One region of the Paraburkholderia sp. BGA-UO-ETr-F12 genome, then DNA from elsewhere that is predicted to be linked to it. Evidence: riboswitches for the same ligand, from Rfam matches in the RefSeq annotation. Region 1 holds a riboswitch; each other region holds the start of a gene.

Region 1 (5,020 bases):
GACTCGCGTGTACGACGGCAGATAGGTCGTGTTGTACTGGTCGTCGAAGGTCGAGCCGCCATAAAGCAGCGAGACGCCGGTGCTGAGCGCGTGCAGGTGGAATTCGTCCCACATGTGGTCCACGCTCAGACTAATCGTCTGGCGCGGACGGCGGGGGAGCCACGTCTGATCCGTGACGTCCTGCGGATTCATTATGCCGACCGCAACGCTAACCGGCGTCGATTTGCCGATAGTGCCCTTGTAGGACAGATCGATGCCCTGGATGTGCGCGCGCCCGATGTTCACGGGCATACTGAGCGCGGGGTTGAACGAGATCAGGTCATGAACCCGGGTGTCATAAACGGCGGCCGTGAAGGTGCCGAGCGAGGTCGACGCGTCTAGCGCTGCCTCCACCGTATCGCTGCGCTCGGGCAACAGATTCGGGTTCGAATAGCCCGGATAGTACAGATCGTTAAACGTCGGCAGGCGGAAAGCATTGCCATACGAGAGGCGCGCCGTATAAACCGGCGTGATCGCATAGGCCACGGCGACATTGCCGGTATTGACCGACACACCCTGGACAACGTCGTGGCGACCCGCGAGGAACACCGTCAGCGCACCGAGCGTGGCCGACTGATGGAGCGAGAAAGACGAATCGTTGCGGGCCGGCAAGCCTTGAGGCACATCCACCGGCATGAACGCCAGCTCACGGCTGAAATCGTACGCAACTTTTGATTCTCCGGATAGCGGCAGACCGAACAGCGTCAGCCCGCGCTCCTGATGCGTTAGCGAGGTCGTGGTGCTCAAACGCGTCGAATCGAACTCATCGGACGGAATGCCTGGGTTGTTCGCGTAGACGAACTGGCGGTCCGTCGCATAACCCACCGACTGGTCGAACTGGGTGGTCGGCGTCACGTCCAGATGAAATGCGAGGCCCGTCGTCAGTTGATGATCGAGCTGCCGGTCGGCGCCGCCGGCATTGTCGTACGACAGATCGGACTTGTGATACAGAGCGAACGCGGAGAGCGACCAGTTGTCGTGCGCGTAACCGAGTCGCGCGTCCACGTCCTGCGCATGGTACGGATTGCGGCCGTCCTCGTGACCGTAGGCGTACGGCTGGGTCGCATCGATCCCGGCGGTGTTGTAGTCGTGCAGGCCGAGCGAGTAGGTCAGTCCGGAGAGTGCCGAAAGCGGACCCGTGGACGGGATACTGCCGGACGTGCGGATCTGTGTATCGAAGGTCTTGTTCGAACCGCCGCCTACCGAAACGGTGGTCCGATTCGGCTGATTGGATGCATGGTTGGTGAACAACTGTATGACGCCGCCCATCGCGTCCGCGCCGAACGAGGCGGCCGCCGGCCCCGAGATTACCTCGACGCGGTCGAACGCGGAGGTCGGCAGATCGGCCCACGCAGCTTGCCCGGTGGTCGAGGAACCGACCCGGATGCCGTCGATAAACACCGCGACCTGACTGGCCGACGAACCGCGGATACTGACCGCGGCGGAAGAACCGGGTCCGCCGGTTTGGGAAATGGTGACGCCGGGCAGCGTGGCGAGGGCCTGCGTGATACTCGGGTCGGCGGGCGTAAGACGATCGAGATCGGCGCGCGTCAGAACCTGAGTGGTGGCGAAGCGTTGGTCGAATGATTGCGGCAGATGTTGCGTGTCGCCGCTGACGAGAATATTCGGCAGCGTGGTTTCAGCCGGCGTCTGCTCCGGCTGCTGCAACGGCGTGTCGTCCGCGGCCTGTGCAACCTGCCATGCGGAGACGGTCAGGGCAGAGGTGATGATGAGTCGACGGAACTTCATGATGAGATGGGCTCGTTCTTGCTGATTTCTATATGGGTGGCGAGCTGGAGGACCAAGGGGCCAGCGGCCGTTTAGCCGCGCTCAAAGATTTAATGTGTGGCGCAACAGGCTTCCAGTTCGTCGTAGCGCTTCAGGCGACAGGGGACGAACGAGCCAGGCCAGGCGGCAATCCTGAAGGCGGCGAAAGCGCTATCCATGGCGACGACGCGCCGACGCGAGGCTCCCCCTTTAGGGAACCGGATTGAACAGCAGTGGACATGACAGATCCTGAGGCTTGGGCTGTCGTTGCAGCGGGCAACCGCTCAAGAGCGGTGCTTGCACATCGGGACACCCCGCCCGGTGCGGCTGCGCAGACCTCGGTTCGATGGCAGGTCTCCTGGCTCACGGGTCAATGTCACGTGCCGACCTTCCCGGTGCTCTGCTCCAGTGGTCATGAATGGCACGGACTCGCCGCTTACAGTTGCGGGGGCAGCCGCAGATTCGGAGCATGGCTGCTCGTACTGCGTTCCCTTTGATCCCGATAACGGGAACCATCAGCGCGAAGCGTACCGATGCGTAGTGGTTGCCGTCAATCACCACGGCGTTGGCGGTACGCTTCCTGTTGTTATTACGCCTGGCTTACTGGACTGCAAGCCTTTGCCGCAGTGCCCTGGCGGCCAGCACCATATTGGACAAGGCGGCTTCCGTCTCCGGCCAGCCCCGGGTTTTCAGGCCGCAGTCGGGGTTGACCCACAAACGGTCGGCGGGGATGACCTCGCAGGCGCGTTCGAGCAGGCGCTGCATGGCTTCGGCACTCGGCACGCGCGACGAATGGGTGTCGTATACGCCGGGTCCGATTCCGTTGGGATAGGCGAACTCGCCGAAGCCGTCGAGCAGCTCCATCGAAGAGCGCGATGTCTCGATCGTGATCACGTCCGCATCCAGCGCGGCGATCGACGGCAGGATGTCGTTGAATTCCGAATAGCACATATGGGTGTGGATCTGCGTGGCGTCGGAAACGCCGCCCGCCGAAATCCTGAAGGCCCGGGTCGCCCAGTCGAGGTAGTCTGACCAGTCCGCCTTACGCAACGGCAAGCCCTCGCGAAAGGCGGGCTCATCGATCTGAATGATGCGGATGCCGGCCTTTTCGAGGTCCATAACTTCGTCGCGAATGACGAGCGCCAATTGGAGCGCCGTGGTCGAACGCGGCTGGTCGTCACGAACAAACGACCATTCGAGCATGGTGACCGGTCCGGTCAGTACGCCTTTCACCAGGCGGTCGGTCAACGACTGCGCATGGCAGGCTGCGTCCACGATCATCGGCTCGGGCCGGTAGATGTCGCCGTAAATGATCGGCGGCTTGACGCATTGCGAGCCGTAGTTCTGGATCCATCCGTTTTCGGTGAGCGCATACCCCCAGAGCTTGTCCGCAAAGAATTCGACCATGTCGTTGCGTTCGACTTCGCCGTGCACCAGCACGTCGAGCCCGAGTTCTTCCTGTCGCCGGACGACGGTCGCCGTTTCGGCCCGCATACGTTCGAGATACTCGAGCGCGCGCATTTCGCCGCGGCGATAGGCGGCGCGCGCTTGCCGGATCGCCGGCGTTTGCGGAAACGAACCGATTGTCGTGGTGGGCAGGAGCGGCAATTTGAGCGAGTGGCGCTGCACACGGCTGCGTTCGGCGAACGGGCTCTTGCGGCTGGCCATGGTCTCGGCGATAGCGGCGACACGCCGCTGAACCAGCACATTGAATACCGCTCCGGAGTGGCGGCGCGACTCGAGTGCGGTGGTCGCTGCGGCGAGCGCCGCCCGGGCTGCTGCCGGCAGCCCGGCGCCCGGCAGCCCGGCGCCCAGGTGGCGCAGCGCCAGTGCAATCGTGCTGAGCTCATCGAGTTTTTCAGTCGCGAAGGCAAGCCACGATTTGAGTTCGGCATCGAGTTTCTTTTCGGACGCGAGCGTGACCGGCACATGGGCCAGCGAGCAGGACGGCGCGATCCACAGCCGGTCGCCGCGTTGCGCGTAAAGGCTCTTGAGCGAAGCGGCAATGGCAGCCAGATCGGCGCGCCAGATGTTGCGTCCGTCGATAACACCGACCGACAGGACCTTGTCCGCCGGCAGCGCCGAGCACCAGGCCTCCAGTTGCTGCGGCGCCTTGACCAGATCGATATGCACACCATGCACGGGCAGCTTGGCGACGGTTGGCGCGTGCCCGGCGGCGGTGTCGAAATAGGTTGCCAGCAGCACCTTGACGCCGGAGTCGCCCAGCACGGTGTACACGGCGGAAAACGCTTCGAGCCAGTCCGCTTCGAGATCGACGCAGAGCGCGGGTTCGTCGAGTTGAACCCACTCGATACCTCGCGCTTTCAGCGTGTCGAGAATACGCAGGTAGCGGATGACCAGCCGAGGCAGCAGCGACAGGCGGTCAAAACCCGCCACGCGGCTTTTGGCTAGCCACAGATAGGTGATGGGTCCGATCAACACCGGCTTGACCGCGAGATCCAGCGCGAGTGCCTCGTCGATTTCCTCGAACAGCCAGTCGACGCCGCCGTCGAATGTCGTGTCGGGACCGAGTTCCGGCACCAGGTAGTGGTAGTTGGTATCGAACCACTTGGTCATTTCCATGGCCGGCTGCGCCTTGTTGCCCCGCGCCAGTTCGTGATACTGGGCGAGCGACAGGGTCTTCGGCTCGAAGCCGAAGCGCTCCGGCAACGCACCGAGCAGGGCGGTCAGGTTCAGCATCGGGTCGTACCACGCGAAATCGCCGGCCGCGACGAAATCCAGCCCGGCGGCGCGCTGCAATTCCCAGTGACGCGCGCGCAACGCTTTTCCGACTTCACGAAGATAGGCGTCGTCGGATTCTCCGCGCCAGAAAGATTCCTGGGCGAACTTGAGTTCGCGATGCGCGCCGATGCGCGGAAAGCCGGATATGTGAGTGCGGGCCATGCGGAATCCTTGAGTGAATGCCGCGTAGTGTGCAAGTCACGCTATGATTCATCAAGCGACATGTTTTCATCATCATATGAACCACATTCATATCAGGTTTTTCTCTTCTTTTCTGTACTGTCATGACCGGCGCGGGCGGTGCCATGCTTGAACTGCGTCATCTGCGTTCGCTCATTGCGATCTCCGAATCGGACAAGCTGGTGAGCGCCGCCGAGCGGGTCAATCTCAGCCAGTCCGCGCTGTCGCATCAGATCCGCGATATGGAAGCTCACTACGAGGTGTCCCTGTTCGAACGCACCCGGCACGGGCT
Region 2 (5,020 bases), on a different contig from region 1:
CGTGCGGCCCGCGGCGCCCGCCCCCGCGGAAAACCGCAGGTCTTCAATGACGTCCACCATGCCGCAGGCGTGGATCACACGCACCGCGAGTTTTTCGAGGTCGGCGGGAATACGCGAAAGATCGGCCTCAGCACGTATCGTCGCGAAGGATTGGCGATAGATCTCCTGACCGTCGCGAATGTAATCAAGCATCTAAAGGGCTCCGGGCCGGGTGGGCCAATGAGTCGAGCATGTCGGCGGCCTGTTCGATCGTAAGTTGGTGCGCGACGCACGCGCCGAAATCCGGTTCGCCGGTGTGTCGATAGAGGTCATAGAGGCCGGGCGCGGTGGCCAGCAGCGTGTACGGCGCGCAATGGGCCGCAGCGCATGAGCGCGGACAGCCGCTCAGATGAACGTCGACGCCAGCGGGCAAGCGATTCGCCAGAAGCAGTGCATCGGCCTTGGTGTCGGCGAGGCTTTTTGCGCAACCCGTGGAACCGGCGCAGGCGATCAGGTGCGTAATCGGCTGCGCGGGATCGCAGGCGAGACCTAGCGCGTTCATTTCCGCGAGCGCGGCGGATGCGTTATGCGCCGCGATATCGGGAAGCAATACGCTTTGCCAGGGCGTGATGCGCAGCGTGCCGTTGCCGTGCTGCTGAGAGAGTTCCGCGAGGCCGCGTAATGCGGCGGCGTCGAGGCGCCCAAGCGGCGGCTGCCCGCCCACGTGCTGCAGGCCCACCACGCGTTGAGCATGCGCGCCGAGCCGCAGCGTGGCATCGGCAAGCGTGCCGCGTTGCCAGTGTGCGAGCGACGCGTCGCGTGACAGCGGGAAATCGACGTACTGACGAGCGTGCTGCAAGACGGCGTCGATGGAATGCGCGGTAAGCAGATGACGCATGCGCGTGGCATCGGCGGTGCCCAGGTCGAGGAACGTATGCAGCAGCGCGCGAACCAGGCCGGTGACCTGCTTGGGCAGAACGGCGCCGAGGGCGCCAGGTTTCGCGTTCATCTCTGCAGCGGGGCAACCGGCCAGGCCGAACACAAATCGCACGCCGTCTTCGGCTTGCGTCGCCGCCAGCCAGACATCGTGCGGATGATCGACTCTCGCAAGGCGCTCGCCGCCGTCGAGCAATAGCGCGAATTTGGGCGACAGCGCCGCGAAACGCGCTTCGGTCTGCAGCAAGGCAAGCAGTTCGGCGCAAAGAGGCCGCGTGTCGAACAGTGCAAATGGATCGCGCCCGGCAGTCGGACTCAGCATCACATTGCGCACGTCGTCCGCCGAAGTCGCGAGCAGCGACTTGGCGGCATCTACCGCAGCGTCGGCTCGAATCGGCTCGACAGCCGGTCCGAGGCCCGCGTCGAGCAACGCCGCGATCAGTGCCGTTTCCTGCCCGCTGCGCACGCCACGCACCTGCAGATTCGCGCGATTGGTCAGCTCGATCACACCGCTTGCATGCCGCGTGCTGGCCTCGGCGATCGCGATGGCCTGTGCGGCGCTCAACTCGCCGCCGGGCAGTTTGATCCGGCAGATCCCACCGTCGCGCGCGGCGACGATGCGCAGCAGCCCCGGACATGCGGAGGGCCGCAGCGCGAGCGCCGCGTCAGGCAAAACAGTGGAGGGCGAAGCTTGCTTCAAGACGGACACCGGGTTGAGCGTCGCGCGATAGCCCGAGCGCCGCCCTTACGGGCATTGCTGCGGCATCGGTACACCCCGCCCGATGGTGGCTGGCACGAACAGTCTGGCCGGCAGGTCTCCTGGCTGGCAGGTCATCGTCCGCCGCGGCCTTCCCGGTTAAACCAGTGGCGCGCAGCGCAGGCGGACTCGCTGCATACAGTTGCGGGGGCAGCCACAGCGATACTGTGTTCCCTCTTCGGCCCCGAAGGGCACCGGCGGCTGTATTATGCCTTTTTTCGAACAGCACAACGAGGCTGGACGCTTTGACCGGCGTGGCACAGCACAAGATTTGAAGACACAGAATGAGGATGGATGCATGCCGGCGTGGCTGACTGTGGTGGGCATAGGCGATGACGGTTTCGCCGGCTTGGGGAGGCCCGCGCGGCGTGCTTTGCTGGAAGCGTCGGTGATCTATGGCGGCGAACGTCATCTGGCGATGCTGCCCGGGCGTCTGGCCGCGCGCCGGACAGCATGGCCGAAGCCGTTCGATCTTGCACCTTTGCTGGCGGAGCGTGGTGGGCCCGTGTGTGTGCTGGCGAGTGGCGACCCGATGCTGTTCGGCGTCGGCGCGACGCTGGCGCGGCGGTTGCCGCCCGGTGAGTTGCGAGTTCTACCGGCGCCGTCGTCGATATCGCTAGCGGCTGCGCGGCTGGGCTGGCCATTGCAGGACGTCGCCACGGTTTCGCTGGTGGGGCGGCCATTGCCGGCGCTGAATGCCCATTTGTACGACGGCGCGCGCGTGTTCGTTCTGAGCGCTGACGGGCGTACGCCCGCAGCGCTGTCTGAGTTGCTGAACGCGCGCGGTTTTGGCGCGACACGAATGAGCGTGCTGGAACATTTGGGCGGCGACCTGGAGCGGTGTATCGACGGACGCGCCGACCAGTGGTCCGCGGGCGACGTGGCGGCGCTCAACCTGGTGGCGCTCGAATGCCGTGCAACGGAAGGCGCGCCGCGTTTGCCGTTGACCACCGGCTTGCCCGACGACGCCTTTCGCCACGATGGTCAGTTGACCAAGCGCGACGTTCGCGCGATCACGCTGGCGCGCCTCGCGCCGACGCCTGGCGAATTGCTCTGGGACGTCGGCGCGGGCAGTGGCTCGATTGGCATCGAATGGATGCGTGCGCATCCGGGCTGCCGCGCGATCGCGATCGAAGGGCACGCGGAGCGTCAGCGGTTCATCGAACACAATCGCGATGCGTTGGGCGTGCCGGGTTTGCACCTGGTCGCCGGCCGCGCGCCCGAGGCACTGGCAGGATTGGCCGCGCCGGATGCCGTGTTCATCGGCGGCGGCGTGACGGTGCCAGGCGTGCTCGATGCGTGCTGGACGCGGCTGCGCGCAGGCGGCCGACTGGTCGCCAATGCCGTCACGTTGCAGGGCGAGGCGGCGCTCGCGGCATGGCGGGAGCAGCATGGCGGCACGCTGACCCGCATCGCGCTGGCCGAGGCTCAGCCACTCGGCGGTTTCGATACGTGGCGTCAGGCGTTGCCGATTACGTTGCTGGAGGTCACAAAACAGGCCAACGGCGCGTCCGGCAACTCACCTCAACCGTAATCGGAGCCGTGCAATGAAGCGCGTTCTGCTGCTCGGCGGCACCGGCGATGCTGTGCGGATCGCCAGACAACTCGGTCATGAGCATGTGTACAGTCTCGCGGGCCTCGGCAAGGTGCCGGACGATCTGCCGTGCGCGGTGCGTGTGGGCGGCTTCGGCGGTAGCGATGGGATGGCGCGCTATATCGCGGACGAACGTATCGACCTGGTGATTGACGCGACGCATCCGTACGCCGCGCGGATTAGCGCTAATGCTGTGAAAGCGAGTGACGCGGCGCGCGTGCCGTGTTGGGCACTGCGGCGCGAAGCCTGGCTGCCGCAAGCCGGCGACGACTGGCGCATGGTCGGCGATTGGGCCGAACTCACGGCGGCGCTCGCTTCATTCAAGCGGCCGCTTTTCACGCTCGGCCGCGAACCGCTTGCGCATCTCGACGAAATCCCTCTGCGGCAGTTCTGGACGATACGTTGCCTCGACGCATCCGAAACCCATCCGCGTGCGCGGATTCTGGCGACACGCGGGCCGTTTACACTCGAAGGCGAACGAGCGCTGTTCGGCGCGGAAGCCTTCGATGTCATCGTCAGCAAAAACAGCGGGGGTAGCGCCACCGAGGCGAAACTCGAAGTCGCGCGCGAACGCGGCTTGCCGGTCGTGATGCTGCGTCGCCCTGAATTGCCCGCGGTCGATCGCGAGTTTGCAAGCGTGGCCGACTTGCTGGAAGCGTTGCGAGTCTCAGCCTGAATGGCAGGTGCATGACATGCCGACTGAACGAATCATGGAGTACTGAATGACGGTGTTTTTTATCGGTGCGGGTCCCGGTGACCCGGAACTGATCACAGTAAAAGGACAACGCCTCGTGCGCGGCTGCCCGGTGATCCTGTACGCCGGCTCGCTGGTGCCGGCCGCCGTGTTGGACGGGCATAGTGCCGAGCAGGTCGTGAATACCGCCGAACTCGATCTCGATCAGATCGTTGATTTGCTCAAGGCCGCACACGACAAAGGCCAGGACGTGGCGCGGGTGCATTCAGGCGATCCGTCGTTGTACGGCGCAATCGGCGAGCAGATTCGCCGGCTTCGCGAACTCGATATTCCCTACGAAATCGTGCCCGGCGTAACGGCAACCGCGGCTTGCGCGGCGACGCTCGGTTGCGAACTGACGCTGCCCGATATCTCGCAGACGTTGATCCTCACGCGCTTCGCCAGCAAGACAACGATGCCGGAAGGCGAGCAACTCGCCGACCTCGCGAGACATCGGGCGACGATGGCGATTCACCTCGGCGTGCGTCATCTGGCACGCATCGTCGATGAGTTGCGGCCGCATTACGGCGGCGACTGTCCAATCGCGGTGGTCTATCGCGCGAGTTGGCCGGATGAGGAGAAGATCGTCGGTACGCTCGACGATATCGTGGGCAAAGTGCAAACGACCTCCATCGAGCGTACTGCGCTGATTCTGGTCGGGCAGGTACTTGCCGCGGACGGGTTCGCCGAGTCCACGCTGTACGCGAAAGGCGCCTGATTCGCGCGGCGCCGACTCGTTACCCTCCGGTTTTTAGCTGCGCCCACAGCCTGCCTTCCAGGCGCTTGATCGGGGCAGGCAATGGCTTGAGCAGAAACAGCGTTTTCAGCACGGAATCAGGCGGGTACACGGTCGGATCGTTGAGAATTTCCGGGCGCACGAATTTGCGGGCGGCCGCGTCCGCGTTCGGATAAAACACCTCGTTAGTGATGCCGGCATGAACCTCGGGCCGTTCGATGTAGTTGATCCAGTCGAGCGCGGCTTGCGGATGCGGCGCATCTTTCGGAATCGCCATCATGTCGA
Region 3 (5,020 bases), on a different contig from region 1:
ATGGCATAAATCGGCGTCGGCGGTGCTGCGCGCGAGCAGGTTCGGGTCTTCCTGCAGATCGCCCGAAAACATCGCGAGCGTCTGCTGCTTGCGCTCGGCGAGCGCGACAACCTGTTCGATTCCGTACGGCCAGTACGCCTCGCCGCCAAGATGATCGACCACCACCACACGCGCATGCTGCAGCACGTCTTCGATATAGAAATCGACCGACGCCGGCTGCCGCAAATAGGTGACGTTCGCAAGCCGCACGCTCGGAAAGCCGTCGCCCAGACGAGGAAACACGCTCGCCAGAAGCGACAGCGTGGTATCGGCGGAACTGAGCACCACGATATCGGCAGGCTGCTGATCGATACGGATCACGCCTTGCGTGTCGTCCACAAAACCGCCCGGCGTGGTGCGCAGCAGATGCATGAGCGCTTACGCCTGTTGCGGCTGGACGCTCGCCGCAGCGCCCAGGGCGGCGTCGAATGCCTGTTGCAGCGCGGCCTGGTTGAGGTCTTCGCCGATCAGCACGAAGCGGCTTTGCAGACCTTCGCCCACTTCCCCGGCCTGCCAGCGGCGGTCGAAGTAACTATCGAAACGACGGCCCACGCCCTGAATCACGAGGCGCATCGCCGCACCCGGCAGCGCCGCGAAACCTTTGACGCGGTAAATCGTGTTCGTTTCGACCAGCCCTTGCAACGCCGCGATCACCGCCTCACGCGACGCAACGTTCGCCTGCACCACCACCGAATCGAACTCGTCATGGTGGTGATCGGCGTCGTCAGCCGAACCATGATGATCGTGGCGCAAGTGGATCGTTTCCTCCGAGGCCGCTTCGAGACCCAGCAGCGTATGCAGATCGAGCTGGCCCATCTGCGCGCGTACGATCTTCACCTGCGCCGGAATTTCTTCACGAATGAGCGCTTCGACCGAAGCCTGATGCGATTCGTCGAGCAGGTCGGTTTTATTCAGAATCACCAGATCGGCGGCCGACAACTGGTCTTCGAACAGTTCGTGCAACGGCGATTCGTGATCGAGATTCCGATCGGCCTTGCGCTGCGCATCCACCGCCACTGGATTGTCGGCGAACTGGCCGCTCGCCGCGGCCGGCCCGTCAACCACGGTAACGACCGCGTCGACGGTAAAGCTGTTCTTGATCTGCGGCCAGTTGAAAGCCTGCACGAGCGGCTTCGGCAACGCGAGACCGGAGGTTTCGATCAGCACGTGATCGATCTGCTCGCGGCGCTCCACCAGCTTTTCCATCACCGGGAAAAACTCTTCCTGCACGGTGCAGCACAGGCAGCCGTTCGCGAGTTCATACAGTTGGCCTTCGGTTTCGACGCCGTTTTCATCGCAGCCGATGCCGCAACCCTTGAGGATTTCCCCGTCGATGCCGAGTTCGCCGAACTCGTTGACGATCACCGCGATGCGCTTGCCGCCCGCGTTCTGAAGAATGTGCCGCAGCAGCGTGGTCTTGCCGCTACCGAGAAAGCCCGTGACGATGGTGACGGGAATCTTGCGCATTTGAGTTTGCATCGTGAGGTCCATCCGTGGGAGTTGCAGGTGCACGCCGGCGTGTTTGCGCGTTTTGTCCGTATCGGTCACGCAAACGGGGCCGCGCCCCGCAGGCAATAGCGATAACAATGGCAAAACACGGGGACGAACAACGGCGTTGCCGGGGCAACGGAAAACAGTAATGCGATCATGAACGCACCGCCGCATCCCCGCGGGGTCGTTCTTCGTCGTCTGGCCGGTATCCGGGCTGGCGAAAGCGCCGCTTCCCCTTCCCGGACGAGTGGTTTCTCGTCCAGTGGTCATATGCCGACGCGGCCTTGCGCGTGGACATCGAAGCCGGCTCCGCGGCGCCAGACAATCAATCTGGAACCGCATTTCGCTTACCGTTGCGGGGGCAGCACAGGTTAGCCCGGTCCATGGCAGGTGGGCACCCTGTTTCCCGTTTAACTGCATGCGCACGAGCGCGCACACGAGCACCAAAGTGCGTGCGAGTTTAGGCCGAGAGCCCCATGCCGTCAAGGAAACACGGGGTCTGGCAGGGCCTTTTCGCCATGCCGGCGCGACCTGCCGTGTGCTATCGTATGCGCGCGTTGGGTGCCCGCCCCTACGGGCCGCCTGGACCACCGCAACTCTCGCAGACCCCTTCATGAAAACACTCAGCATCGGCATCGGTTGTCGCTCGCACAGTTCCGCTGAGCAGATCGAAGCGGCTGTGCGCGCCACGCTCCGCTCGCGTGCATTCGGCGAAATCGCAGCGATTGCCTCGGTCGACACCAAAGCCCACGAAGCCGGCTTGCTCGAATTCTGCACACGCCACGCGCTGCCGCTGAAGTTGTTCAGCTGCGCGCAGATTGCGGCGATATGTGTCGACGATCCGTCGGCGGCGGTGCGCGAACATCTCGGCATAAACGGCGTCTGCGAGCCATGCGCGCTGCTCGCCGCGGCCGGCGCGTTCGAAGTGGCCGAAGTGGTCGATGCCCACAACGCGCGCTTGCTGGTGCGTAAAACCGTGCACGGCGGCGTCACGGTGGCGATAGCCTCCTCGGGCAGCACGCAGACCGTCAGCGAACAGACAGATAACGACTCTCCAGAACAGGACCTGCAATGAAGACCGACCCCGAATCGCATCAACGCATGACCGAACGCCGGCGCGAAGGCCACGAAAAAAAACAGGCCAACGCTACCGTCGAAAAAGGTCTGCTGATCGTCAACACCGGCACAGGCAAAGGCAAAACCACTGCAGCGTTCGGCATGGCCGTGCGGGTGCTCGGGCACGGTATGCGCCTTGGCGTCGTGCAATTCATCAAGGGCGCGCTGCATACCTCGGAGCGCGACTTCCTCGGTGCGATCGCCCAGTGCGACTTCGTCACGATGGGTGACGGCTACACCTGGAACACCCAGAATCGCGACGCCGACATCGCCACCGCGCGCAAAGGCTGGGACGAAGCGCGCCGCATGATCGAGAGCGGCGATTATCAGATGGTAATCCTCGACGAACTGAACACCGTGCTCAAGTACGAATACCTGCCGCTCGACGAAGTGCTGTCGGTACTGAACGCGCGCGCACCGATGCTGCACGTGGTGGTAACCGGCCGTCACGCGCCCGATGCGCTGATCGAAGCCGCAGATCTCGTCACCGAAATGCGCATCGTCAAGCACCCGTATCGCGAGCAAGGCGTGAAAGCGCAGCGCGGCGTGGAGTTCTAGGCAATGTCCGCATGCCCCGCCCTGTTCATCAGCGCGCCCGCGTCGGGACAAGGCAAAACCACGATTACCGCGGGTCTGGCGCGCTACCACCGGCGGCTTGGGCGACGCGTGCGCGTCTTCAAGACGGGTCCCGACTTTCTCGACCCGATGATTCTGGCGCGAGCCAGCGGCGCGCCGGTACTCTCGCTCGATCTGTGGATGGTGGGCGAGACGGCCTGCCGGAACCTGCTCGCGCAGGCGGCGGCCGAGGCGGACCTGATTCTGATCGAAGGCGTCATGGGCCTGTTCGACGGCACGCCGAGCAGCGCCGATCTGGCCACCACGTTCGGCGTGCCCGTGCTCGCGGTGATTTCGGCGAAAGCGATGGCGCAGACCTTCGGCGCGGTCGCCTTCGGTCTCGCGCAATTCAGGCCGCAACTGCCGTTTTACGGTGTGCTCGCCAATCGCGTCGGCTCGCCAAGACACGCGCAAATGCTCCAGGAAGCACTGCCGCCCGCGCTGCGCTGGTGCGGGCACATCGCCAGCCACGACGGCATCGAGTTGCCCGATCGCCATCTCGGCTTGCATCAGGCCGCGGAGATCGACGATCTGGATGCACGTCTGGAGCGTGCCGCCGATGCGCTTGCGCACACCGCGCTGGCTGAACTGGCGCCGCCGGTCGAATTCGGCGCGCCCGCGCCGCAAGCATTGCCGCGTATTCTGCAAGGCAAGCGAATCGCCATTGCGCGCGATGCCGCGTTCTCGTTCATCTATCCGGCCAACGTCACGCTGTTGGAAACGCTCGGCGCACACGTCGACTACTTCTCACCGCTTGCCGACGAGGCGCTGCCCGAGCATGCCGACGCGCTGTACCTGCCAGGCGGCTATCCCGAACTGCATGCACCCTTGCTGGCAGGCAACACGCGCAGTGCCGCAACGATTCGCGCGCACGCGGCAGCCGGCAAACCGATCGTCGCCGAATGCGGCGGCATGCTCTACCTGCTCGAGCAGCTCACTGACACGCACGGCGCCGGCACACCGATGCTCGGCCTGATGCCCGGCCATGCGAGCATGCAAAAGCGCTTCACGGCGCTCGGCATGCAACAGCTCGACAGCCTGCACGGTCCAGTGACTGGCCACACGTTTCACTACTCGAAGCTGACCACACCGCTCACGCCGCTGCGCTGCGCGACCCGTGCGCATGGCGATGCCCCGGGCGAGGCCGTGTTCCGTGCTGGGTCGATCGTGGCAACCTATATGCACACCTATTGGCCCTCCAACCCGGCCTTCGCGGCCGCCCTGTTCCATGGCGAAGCCTTTTAACGATTCCGAACGCGCAGCCGTCTACCGCGCGATTTACGAACGGCGCGACATGCGTCATTTCGTGCGCGATCCGGTCGACCCTGCCGTGTTGCAACGCCTGCTCGACGCGGCGCATCACGCGCCGAGCGTCGGTTTCATGCAGCCCTGGCGCATCGCGCGCGTCACCGATCCGGCCTTGCGCACGGCCTTGCACGCGACCGTCGAAAGCGAACGGCTCGCTACCGCCGATGCACTCGGCAAGCGCCGCGAAGAGTTCATGAAGCTGAAAGTGGAAGGCATGCTGGAGTGCGGCGAACTGCTGGTGATGGCACTGATGGACGGCCGCGAGCGGCACGTCTTCGGACGCCGCACCTTGCCGGAGATGGACCTCGCGTCCGTCGCGTGCGCGATCCAGAACATGTGGCTGGCCGCGCGCGCGGAAGGTCTGGGGATGGGCTGGGTGTCGCTATTCGATGTCGACGCGGTGCGCCAGTTGCTGCATATGCCCGAGGGTGCGCGGCCGGTGGCCATCCTG
Region 4 (5,020 bases), on a different contig from region 1:
GCCGCAGTTTCCGCCTCGCAGTCATAGCCCGGGATCCCGGCTGCGTCGGAACTCGCGCGCAATTCCCACGCTGATACGTAACCGGGAACACAACGGCCCCCAAGCTGGGTAACGAAGTCGGCTAATGCGCTGATGCTCAGGCTCGACGATCAGCCGGTGCAGATCATTCTGGCCGTGACTGAAGAGAAGGCCGGGCAGCTTCTGGATATCGTGCGAGCCGCGGGGCTACCGTTATTTCACCTTGAAGCTGTAGTGCCCCTGGGTACGATGCCCATCTTCCGCGACCGCCACCCATGCGACCGAATAATCGCCCGGCGTCAGTGCGTTCAGCGCTACCGACATGTGCTTCCTGTTGGAAGAATCGACCACGGATTTGCCGCTCGTCACCGGTTTGCCCTTTGCATCGGTCACGGTAATCGAGCTGAATGCCGGTTCCAGACCGTCGTCAAAGTCGATCGTCACGTCCTTCTGGGCGGTGGTCACCGTGGAACCGGCGGATGGCGCCTGATGGGTCGGATACGCGTGAGCATGCGCCAGTTGCGCGACAGTCAACGCGAACGCGGCAACCAGGCCACGTGCTGTGAATGAGTTCAGAAGAGAGGTTTTCATTTAATTGAAGAGCGGCTTGCCAAGAGAGTTGGGGAAGATGTCGTCGAAATACAGATGGGCGTCGAATAGCACGCCCACGTGATTGCCGCTCTGGTGATTGACCGGAATTTGCGCTTCGACGCCGAACTGTCCGTAACGGTTGAGCCAGAGCACGCCTGGGTTGACGGTGCCGGTGGTTTGACCGGCGCATGCGCCGGCCGTGCAGGTGCTCATCGGCGCTTCCACGACCAGCACCAGGTTGCTGAACGGTTGCGGGATGCCCAGGTTCTTCACCTGAGATTGCAGGTAAGGAATGCTGTACTGCAACGTCAAACCCCAGCCGAGCGAGTTCGGACCATTGTCGGATGAGGTAGTCGTCAGGTTCGGCCCGATCTCCCCCGTCACGGCAAAGGGACGCAGGTAGCCAAGTGAGGCAGGCAGGTCGCCAAAGCCCTTGCCGAAATAAAAACTTGGCGTGAGCGTGGAATAAGCGTTGGCGATCGATTTTGCGCCGGTGCCGCCGATTTCCGCGAGCAGTCCTATCGACGCCATGAACTCGTGACGCGCATTGGCGTAGATCATGTACTTCGCGCCCACGCTGAGGTTGTCCCAGCCCTTGGCCGAACCGCCGTTCGGCGCGTTCTGCGTGACGTAGTTGCTGCCAATGCTGAACGCGAGATTCTTTGTGATCAGCTTGTCCCACTCGTAGGAGACGGTGTTGACGTTCATGTTGTCCCCGTTGTCGTCCTGCGTCTTGATATGGCCGAACTGGGTGTCGAATTCATCGCCGACGCCTGGGTCGTCGACCGTCAAGGTGGCGGGGAATACCCGATCGCCGACGACCGAATGGGCCGAAGCAGCCGGCGAACCGGCAAGGCAGGCGGCGGCGCCGGCCGCCGCCATCAGAGCGGCGCGCGCGGGCGCCGCGTGCCGCTTGAAAAGCTTACGCATGATTGAGTCCTTCTCCAATTGTCTTGATACCGCGCAGCGCGTGCGTGCGGCGACACGCCACGACTGCTCGCACAGCGCGGATTCTGTTCAGGTACAGGTCGACTCAGGAAAAGACAGGCGGCGCACGCGGCTGGGCCGCGGTGTAGAAGAGGGGGACGTGGAGCGCATTGCGCGTGGCGACAACCGGCGCACGCACGACCAATTGCGTGGCGGCAAACACCGCCGGCGTGCCCGGCAATACCGGTGCATGAGCAAGCATGCCGCAGTAGGCGCACGCTTGCCAGTGGAATGCTGAGGAGTGCGACGACTTGCCGGCATGCGCGAGCGGCGTGGTGTCCGGCTCCGCGGTGCAGTAGCTCGAGAGTGCTTCGCCCAGCCGGTTATGTGCTGCTAGCGCCTGCGAAACCGTTGGCGCAAGCGTGCTCATCAGGATCGCAAGCAATCCGAACAGGTTGCCAATCTTCAGGAGGCGCGAGCGAAACATGCTGAGAACGGAGCACGCATACAGGTAAGAGCGAGGCGCTGATTATGCCACGCGGCTACTCAGCCAAAGATACAAGGTTTCACATGTCCAAGGTAGCGCTATTACCAATTTCAGCGCAGGGTTACAACCGGCTTACGAGCGTGCGAAGTCACGCTTTCGATGCCGTCAGTCCGCTCGAATCCCGGGCGGACTGACGCGTGCCGTTAGCGGCTCACTTCCAGTTCGTCGAAACGCTTTGCCCGATAGATCAGGACCGACGCAATCCAGCTAAGAACGAAGATGCCGATGATGATGTAGCCGAGCGTTCCGAAATTTTCATTGAGCGTGCCGATGGCATCCCACACCGGACCTTGCAGCTTCAACTGGTCGGCGATCAGCCCCAGCGCTTCTATACCGCCAATCACGACGGCCACGATGACCGACACCAGCGTGATGGTCATGTTGTAGTAGATTTTGCGGATCGGTTTCAGGTAGGCCCAGCCGTAAGCGCCTAACATCAGGTGTCCGTCAAGCGTATCGATCAGCGACATGCCGGCGCTGAAGAGGACGGGAAACACCATGATCGCCCATGGAGAGAGACCCCTGGAGGCCTGCGTTGCGGCGATCCCTAGCAAGCCGATTTCGGTTGCCGTATCGAATCCCAGGCCAAACAGAAAGCCCAGCGGGTACATGTGCCAGCTGCGGGTAATCAGGCGGAACAGCGGGCGAAAGAGCCGGGACAGAAAGCCGCGATCCGCCAGCAGCATGTCGAAATCGTCTTCGACATATTTGCCGCCGTTTCTGACGTGACGCCACGCGCTATAGATCGACTTGAGAATGATCAGATTCATGAGCGCGATCGCGAACAGAAACAGCGCCGACACCAGGGTTCCGATGACCCCGCCAATTTCCTTGTAATGATCGAAACGCGTTTGCATGGCGGATGCCGTAATCGCAACGGCGACGGACGCGAGCACGACAACCGTTGAATGGCCAAGCGAAAAGAAGAAGCCCACCGCCACAGGCCGCTTCTTTTCCTGCATCAATTTGCGCGTGACATTGTCGATTGCGGCGATGTGATCGGCGTCGACGGCATGACGCAATCCGAAACCATAGGCCAGCAGCGCGGTTCCGAGCAGCAGCGGATGGTTGCGGAATGCCACGACGGCCCATGTCCACGCCAGCACATTGAGCGCGATTAACAGGCTGTAGATGCCGAAGAGCTTGCTTCGCACCTCCGTACTCGAGTCACTGAAAACTTTGGCAAACTGAGAAATCATCGGTTAGGTCCTTGGGATTGGCGCGTCCCATTTGAGGGAGAAGCAGGTCGACAAGAGGTCTGACTCCCGGTTCAGCAATCGTGAGACTGCCCAACCGGATACAGCGGCGCGACCGTGCCGGATTCTCACCGGCTTCACTTTCCGTCCTGACAAGGTGATGCCTGACGCTTATACAATGCGGGCGCGTTGAGCGGCAAGTATGGTTTGCGTCGTAATCGATATTCGTGCATCCGGCATCCGCTTTTGTATGAGAGTTTGAGAAACATGCACAAGAGTCATGCCACCTCTGATGCGGTCAGGCGAAGAACGCTGTTGCCATGGGGATTTCAGCCGACACGGCAAACGAGGCCATGTGCTGCCGGCATGCACCTGTCTGGCGCAACATGCGTAACGGCTGGGCATGGGCGCCATGACGGTGCATGCGGATGCAGGATCGTTCACGCCCGGGCGCTTATCCGGCATCCGCAAGACGGTTCGCCGCGAGGCAAAGGCACAAAGGCACAAGGGCGGGCAGTACCTCGGTCTTCATTGCCCGGTAGCCGTTCTGACGAACTCGGCCAGGTCGCGATTGAAACGATCGGGCTCCTCAATAAACGGCGCGTGGCCTGATTCAGCGTACACCTTGCTGACGACGCGGGGATTGAGCGCGGTGGCGCGGGCAAGCGTCGCGTGGGTATCGACCAGCGAATCCTTGCCGCCGTAGAGGAAGAGCAATGGCACATGCGCGTTGCCGAGACCCTCGGCGGCGAACACCGTCATCGTAGGGACTTCTCGTTGCATGTCCCAGGACGCCATCGCGGCGTTGGCGAGCAGCCGGGCGAACGTGTCGGCATCAGGCCGCCGGTTGAAGCAAAGTCCGACAAAGCTGCGCTCGCCGTCGAGATGCGTCTTCAGATCACGGGCGTTCATGTCCCGGTAGACCTCGGGGTGTGCCACGAGCTGGCCGGGCGTCAGTTCGACCACGCCATCCACGTACACGGCACCGGCGATGGCGCGATCGCCATAGGCTGCGAGGTAGTTGGATATCACCACGCCACCAAGCGACCATCCGACCACGACGGGTTTCTTCACGTGCGAGCCATTGATCACGGCCGCGAGGTCGTCGCCCCAGCGGCGGCCGTCGTGATACGGCACTGCGCCGGTGGGCTTGTCCGACAGACCGTGGCCGCGCAGATCGTACGTAATGATCCGGTACTGGCGCAATGCGGGGCTTTGCACCTGCGCGTCCCAGTTCAGGCGACTGCCGAGCAGACCGTGGATCAGAATGACCGGCGGGCCGTCGGGGTTGCCGGTTTCCTGAACCGCCAGCCTGACCCCGTCCTTCGATGCAACCATATAGTTCGTCGAACCGGCGGCCGCCGCGGGTACGAACGAGAGGAGGGTGCTCGCCGCGACGGCGGCAATCAAAACGTTACTGAAAATTCGGGCGCGCATGGCATATTCCTCATGATTGACAGTTCAGCCAGTCTCAACCCTCACACTGATGTGAGAGTCAAGCGGCTTGTGCTAAGCTGTTTTTCATGAACAGGATGCCCGCACACGAATTGCCGACCATCGTGCTGACCATCGGCGAGCTCTCGCAGCGCACCGGCGCGAGCGTGCGGTCGATACGGCACTACGACGAACACGGTCTGCTCGCATCGGTGCGAGCGAGCAACGGCTACCGCATGTTTCCCGAAAAGGCGGTCGCGCAGGTCAGGCAGATCCAGCGCATGATCGCGACCGGTTTCACCATCGA

Evidence for each region. A riboswitch is a leader RNA that binds a small molecule or an ion and turns the genes downstream of it on or off. The one in region 1 is predicted to bind cobalamin.
Region 2: it holds a riboswitch for cobalamin, as region 1 does, so the genes downstream of both, cobG (precorrin-3B synthase) here and AC57B6_RS26215 (TonB-dependent receptor domain-containing protein) in region 1, are expected to answer to the same signal.
Region 3: it holds a riboswitch for cobalamin, as region 1 does, so the genes downstream of both, cobW (cobalamin biosynthesis protein CobW) here and AC57B6_RS26215 (TonB-dependent receptor domain-containing protein) in region 1, are expected to answer to the same signal.
Region 4: it holds a riboswitch for cobalamin, as region 1 does, so the genes downstream of both, AC57B6_RS33740 (HoxN/HupN/NixA family nickel/cobalt transporter) here and AC57B6_RS26215 (TonB-dependent receptor domain-containing protein) in region 1, are expected to answer to the same signal.

Annotation. Positions count from the first base shown of each region.
Region 1 is NZ_JCAQOZ010000056.1:491,233-496,252, forward strand. It holds gene AC57B6_RS26215 (TonB-dependent receptor domain-containing protein) at 1-1,788, opposite strand, end outside; cobalamin riboswitch at 2,138-2,338, opposite strand; gene metE (5-methyltetrahydropteroyltriglutamate--homocysteine S-methyltransferase) at 2,407-4,710, opposite strand; gene AC57B6_RS26225 (LysR family transcriptional regulator) at 4,854-5,020, shown strand, end outside.
Region 2 is NZ_JCAQOZ010000046.1:233,818-238,837, reverse strand. It holds gene AC57B6_RS20320 (precorrin-8X methylmutase) at 1-192, opposite strand, end outside; gene cobG (precorrin-3B synthase) at 185-1,624, opposite strand; cobalamin riboswitch at 1,708-1,886, opposite strand; gene cbiE (precorrin-6y C5,15-methyltransferase (decarboxylating) subunit CbiE) at 1,971-3,206, shown strand; gene AC57B6_RS20305 (cobalt-precorrin-6A reductase) at 3,220-3,942, shown strand; gene cobM (precorrin-4 C(11)-methyltransferase) at 3,989-4,717, shown strand; gene AC57B6_RS20295 (polyamine ABC transporter substrate-binding protein) at 4,737-5,020, opposite strand, start outside.
Region 3 is NZ_JCAQOZ010000057.1:267,313-272,332, reverse strand. It holds gene cobN (cobaltochelatase subunit CobN) at 1-411, opposite strand, end outside; gene cobW (cobalamin biosynthesis protein CobW) at 418-1,518, opposite strand; cobalamin riboswitch at 1,714-1,993, opposite strand; gene AC57B6_RS27940 (cobalamin biosynthesis protein) at 2,144-2,605, shown strand; gene cobO (cob(I)yrinic acid a,c-diamide adenosyltransferase) at 2,602-3,204, shown strand; gene AC57B6_RS27930 (cobyrinic acid a,c-diamide synthase CobB) at 3,208-4,506, shown strand; gene bluB (5,6-dimethylbenzimidazole synthase) at 4,490-5,020, shown strand, end outside.
Region 4 is NZ_JCAQOZ010000066.1:50,364-55,383, reverse strand. It holds gene AC57B6_RS33755 (copper resistance CopC family protein) at 232-609, opposite strand; gene AC57B6_RS33750 (hypothetical protein) at 610-1,539, opposite strand; gene AC57B6_RS33745 (DUF2946 domain-containing protein) at 1,643-2,023, opposite strand; gene AC57B6_RS33740 (HoxN/HupN/NixA family nickel/cobalt transporter) at 2,227-3,282, opposite strand; cobalamin riboswitch at 3,318-3,463, opposite strand; gene AC57B6_RS33735 (alpha/beta fold hydrolase) at 3,808-4,716, opposite strand; gene AC57B6_RS33730 (MerR family transcriptional regulator) at 4,803-5,020, shown strand, end outside.